DNA from 2 places in the Xanthobacter versatilis genome. Region 1 is predicted to be linked to the other one. Evidence: riboswitches for the same ligand, from Rfam matches in the RefSeq annotation. Region 1 holds a riboswitch; the other holds the start of a gene.
The links. Region 1 has a riboswitch for thiamine pyrophosphate ahead of thiO (glycine oxidase ThiO). Riboswitches for the same ligand answer to the same signal wherever they lie in the genome.
Positions count from the first base shown of each region.

Region 1 (2,390 bases):
GCCGTCGTGGCGCGGCACGAGATAGGCCCCCGGCGCCCACAGCACATGGGTGAGGATGGGCGCGGCGGGGTCCATGCGCAGCGCCAGCATCTGGCCCTTGATGGGCCGCACCGGCAACGGCGCGGCGGGGGTGATGTCGATGCCCCGGCTCCAGGCCCCGGCGGCCAATACCACCACGTCGGCCGCATGGAGCGTATCACCCGCCACCAGGCCGGTGACGCGGCCGCCGGCCGTCTCCACCCGCGCGACGGGCGTGTGCTCGTGGATATTCACGCCGGCCTTCAGCGCCGCCACCTTGAGCGCGGCGGCCACCTTGCGGTTGTCCACCTGATGGTCCTCAAGGGTGAGGATGCCGCCGGCCAGCTTGGGCGAGAGATAGGGCTCGCGCCGCCGCACCTGCGCCGCCGTGAGCCATTCCACCGGCAGGCCAAGGGACTGCTGGAGGGCATAAAGGTGCCGCAGCCGCGCGAGATCGTCGGCTGTGAGGGCGATGGTGAGGGTGCCTTCGGTGCGCAGGTCCACGGACGAACCCGCCGCCTGCTCCAGATCGGCGGCGAACGCCGGCCAAAGGACCTGGCTGGCGCGATTGAGGGCGAGGAGAACCTCCTCCCCCGGCTCCGCCTCGGCGCAGGCGGCGAGCATGCCGGCGGCGGCGCGGCTCGCGCCCTGGCCGGTTTCCCCCGCCTCGAAGACCTCCACCGGGCAGCCCGCCTGCGCAAGCCGCCACGCAAGAGCGAGGCCGATGACCCCACCGCCCGCGATGGCGACGCGCGGGCGCGCAGATGCAGCGCCGGAAGTTGCCGAGCCGGCTGAAGAAGAACTGGACGTGAAGGTCGACAAGCTGGCGCTCATCGGCGTCTCCCTACGCTGGAATGACCCAGACAGGTTCGATGGGTGTGATCTCAGCCGCGCATGATGCGTGGCACCCCAGGCCGTCCTGGTATTATCCATGCCTGAGCCCGGATCGCAAGGCCCCAAAACCGACTCGACGCCTCCATTTGTTCTCTATACGTTCCGGTCCACCAAACGGGGAGGAGCAGCATGAAACTCTATTGGGCGCCCCACACGCGGGCCTTCCGCATCCTCTGGCTGATGGAGGAGGCTGGAGCGCCCTATGAGCGGGAGGTGGTGGATATCCGCACCGGCGCGCAGGACGATCCGGCCTTCCGCCGCATCAATCCCATGGGCAAGGTGCCGGCGCTGAGCGATGGCGATGCCCATCTCGCCGAGAGCGGCGCCATCTGCGCCTATGTGGCGGAGCAGGTGCCGGCCGCCGGCCTCGCTCCGCCCGTGGGCGATCCGCTGAGGGCGCGCTACCTCTACTGGATGTTCTTTTCCGCCGGCTGCATGGAGCCGGCCTTCCTGCAGAAACTGAAGGGCATCGAGCTGCCCAAGGTCTCCGCCGGATGGGGCAGCTTCGACCTTGTCATGGAGGTGGTGGAACAGGCGCTGAAGGACGGTCCCTATCTGCTGGGCGAGGCGTTTTCCGCCGCCGACATCATGCTGGCCATGGACCTGTGGTACGCTATCACTCTGCTGAAGGTGGTCACGCCCACGCCGCGGGTGGCAGCCTATGTGGCGCGCTGCACCGCCCGCCCCGCCTTCCACCGCGCCGAGGCCATCGAGGCGGCGGAACTGGCGGCCCGGGCGGCGGCGGCCGGATAGGCCCGCGCGCCCCCCGCAACCCTGCCCGCATGCCGCGCGCGAATCGCGAGGCGCACTGAGCCGGCTTCGGCTATGCTTGGATCATGCTTCCGCTCTTCCACTTCCTCCGGCGCCTGCGTCACGGCATGACGCTCGGGGTGCGCGTGCTCGCCGTGGACGATGCGCAGCGGGTGCTGCTGGTGCGCCATTCCTACGTGGCGGGCTGGCACCTGCCGGGGGGCGGCGTCGACGTGGGTGAGAGCGCGGAGGCGGCGGCGCGGCGGGAGCTGAAGGAAGAAGCCAATGTGGAGGCCGACGGCCCGCTCGCCTTGGCCGGCGTCTTCTTCAATCCCCGTGTGGGCGGACGCGACCACGTGGTGCTGTACCGCACGTCCGGGCTCATCATCGGGCCCCGGCCGGAGCGCAACATGGAGATCGTTGCCGCCGAGTTCTTTGCGCCCGATGCCTTGCCGCAGGACATGTCCCCCGCCACCGGGCGGCGCGTGGCCGAATGGCGCGGCGCACCGGCGGGCGACCGCTGGTGAACTTCCCGACGACGGGCGCGGGGCGCCACGCCGCGGGAACTGCTTTTCCAATGCGGGGTTCCGGTAGGGGCGCCAAGGGGCACCTTGACCACGAGTGCCTTGACCACGAGTGCCTTGCCAACCCCGGGCCACCTGCTTAAGTGCGGCCCATCGGTCCTGTCCGCCTCCGGCGGCCGGAGTGCCCTGAAGGAGCTGAGTCAT
Region 1 is NZ_JBAFVB010000005.1:28,589-30,978, forward strand. Features, by position in the region: gene thiO (glycine oxidase ThiO) at 1-852, opposite strand, end outside; TPP riboswitch at 841-940, opposite strand; gene V5F66_RS11430 (glutathione S-transferase family protein) at 1,042-1,665, shown strand; gene V5F66_RS11435 (NUDIX domain-containing protein) at 1,749-2,189, shown strand; gene sppA (signal peptide peptidase SppA) at 2,389-2,390, shown strand, end outside.

Region 2 (2,390 bases), on a different contig from region 1:
TCTCCTTGTGATGCGCCAGGCACCACTTGGCCATGATGGAGCCGCCGCGCGACACGATGCCGGTGACGCGGTTGGCGGTGAGCGGAATATAGGGCAGGCGCACGCCGGCATGGACCGTCATGTAGTCCACGCCCTGCTCGGCCTGCTCGATCACCGTGTCGCGGAAGATCTCCCAGGTCAGGTCCTCGGCGACGCCGTTCACCTTCTCCAGCGCCTGGTACATGGGCACGGTGCCGATTGGCACCGGCGAGTTGCGCATGATCCATTCGCGGATGGTGTGGATATTCTTGCCGGTCGACAGGTCCATCACCGTGTCGGCGCCCCAGCGGGTGGCCCACACCAGCTTGTCCACCTCCTCGGCAACGCCCGAGGTGACGGCGGAATTGCCGATGTTGGCGTTGATCTTCACCAGGAAGTTCCGGCCGATGGCCATCGGCTCGGTTTCGGGGTGGTTGATGTTGTTGGGGATGATGGCGCGGCCGCGCGCCACTTCCTGCCGCACGAATTCCGGCGTGATGTCGGACGGGATCACCGCGCCGAGGCCCATGGCCTGATGGTGCGGATGGACACCACCATTGGCGCGGGCGAGATTCTCGCGCGCAGCCACATATTCCATCTCGGCGGTGATGATGCCGGCCCGCGCATAGGCCATCTGGGTCGGGCGCTTGCCCGGCTTGGCGCGCAGGGGCCGGCGGCCGGTGAGGTCGAACTGGGGCAGGGTCGAGGACTGGCCGTCTTTCAGGCCATTGTCTTCGGGCTTGACCTGCCGGCCATCCACCTCCTCCACGTCGCCGCGCTCGCGGATCCACTGGGCGCGCAGCAGCGGCAGGCCCTTGGTGAGGTCGATGACGGCTTGCGGATCGGTATAGGGACCGGAGGTGTCGTACACCCGGACCGGCCGTTCTTCGGGCGTGGACAGGGTAATCTCGCGCATCGCAACGCGCACGTCCGGCCGGGTGGCGGAGACGAACACCTTGTGCGAGTGCGGCAGGGCGCCGGTGGTGACCTTGAGGGAGGACGTCGAGGCTTCGTCCAGCATGCGGTTCTCCTTTAAGCTTGCGCTTTCAACGAGAGCCGGGATTCGAGCTAGGAGACGGGTACGATACGGCCGTAACGTGCCGTGCGCACGGGTTCCGATCCCTTCGCCGGTATGACCCGGATCAGGTTCGAAGGGTCAACGCGGCACCGAAAACCTTGAAGGCCAACGGACTTGCGAAATCTCAGCCCCTTCCGGGACCCCCCTTGGAACGTTCCGAGTGTGTGTATACCAAAGCCCAATGTCAACGCTGCGGCGCAGCATGAAGCGGGATGCCCGATCGTCTAAAGCTCTGGACGAGCGGCGGTGGGCCATTTGCCAGCCGGCCGGCATGGCCTACATCTATGTCCCCAAAGCCCGGAGGACGGAGGCGCGCATGCATCAGTATCACGACCTGCTCCGTCGCATCCTGAATGAGGGCGTGCGCAAGGACGACCGCACCGGCACCGGCACCTTCTCGGTGTTCGGGCACCAGATGCGGTTCGACCTGGGTGAGGGCTTTCCCCTCGTCACCACCAAGAAGCTGCACCTGAAGTCCATCGTGCACGAGCTTTTGTGGTTCCTCGCCGGCGACACCAATGTCCGCTACCTGAAGGACAACGGCGTCTCCATCTGGGACGAGTGGGCCGACGAAAAGGGCGATCTCGGCCCGGTCTACGGCCACCAGTGGCGCTCCTGGCCCACGCCCGAAGGCGGCGTCATCGACCAGATCGCGCAGGTGGTCTCGGACATCCGCCGCAATCCCGATTCGCGCCGCCTCATCGTCACCGCCTGGAATCCGGCGGATGTGTCGAAGATGGCGCTGCCACCCTGCCACTGCCTGTTCCAGTTCTATGTGCTGGAGGGCAAGCTCTCCTGCCAGCTCTACCAGCGCTCGGCGGATGTGTTCCTGGGCGTGCCCTTCAACATCGCCTCCTACGCGCTGCTCACCCACATGGTGGCGCAGGTGACCGGGCTCGGGGTCGGCGATTTCGTCCACACGCTCGGGGACGCGCACCTTTACGTGAACCATCTGGAGCAGGCCCGCGCGCAGCTGGAGCGGGCACCCCGCGCGCTGCCGCGCCTGGCGCTGAATCCGGCGGTCACCGACCTCTTCGCCTTCCGTTACGAGGATGTGGAAATTGTGGGCTATGATCCGCACCCGGCCATCAAGGCGCCGGTGGCGGTCTGAACCCGGGCGCGGGAGCGCCCCTTCGTCCCTGTCCGTTTTTCGGCTCGTGCGTACCGGTCGTTCCAGTGGAGCCGGTTCGGTTGGGACAACCTGATCGGGACAGCGGTCTCAATACTCAAAACAACGCACGTTCGGTCGCTTGCGGTGCAACCCGATTGGAACGTCCTTCAGGGAGGGTCTCAT
Region 2 is NZ_JBAFVB010000013.1:69,909-72,298, forward strand. Features, by position in the region: gene thiC (phosphomethylpyrimidine synthase ThiC) at 1-1,039, opposite strand, end outside; TPP riboswitch at 1,120-1,253, opposite strand; gene V5F66_RS20250 (thymidylate synthase) at 1,413-2,207, shown strand; gene V5F66_RS20255 (tellurite resistance TerB family protein) at 2,389-2,390, shown strand, end outside.
Region 2: linked by a shared signal. The riboswitch ahead of thiC (phosphomethylpyrimidine synthase ThiC) and the one ahead of thiO (glycine oxidase ThiO) in region 1 are both predicted to bind thiamine pyrophosphate.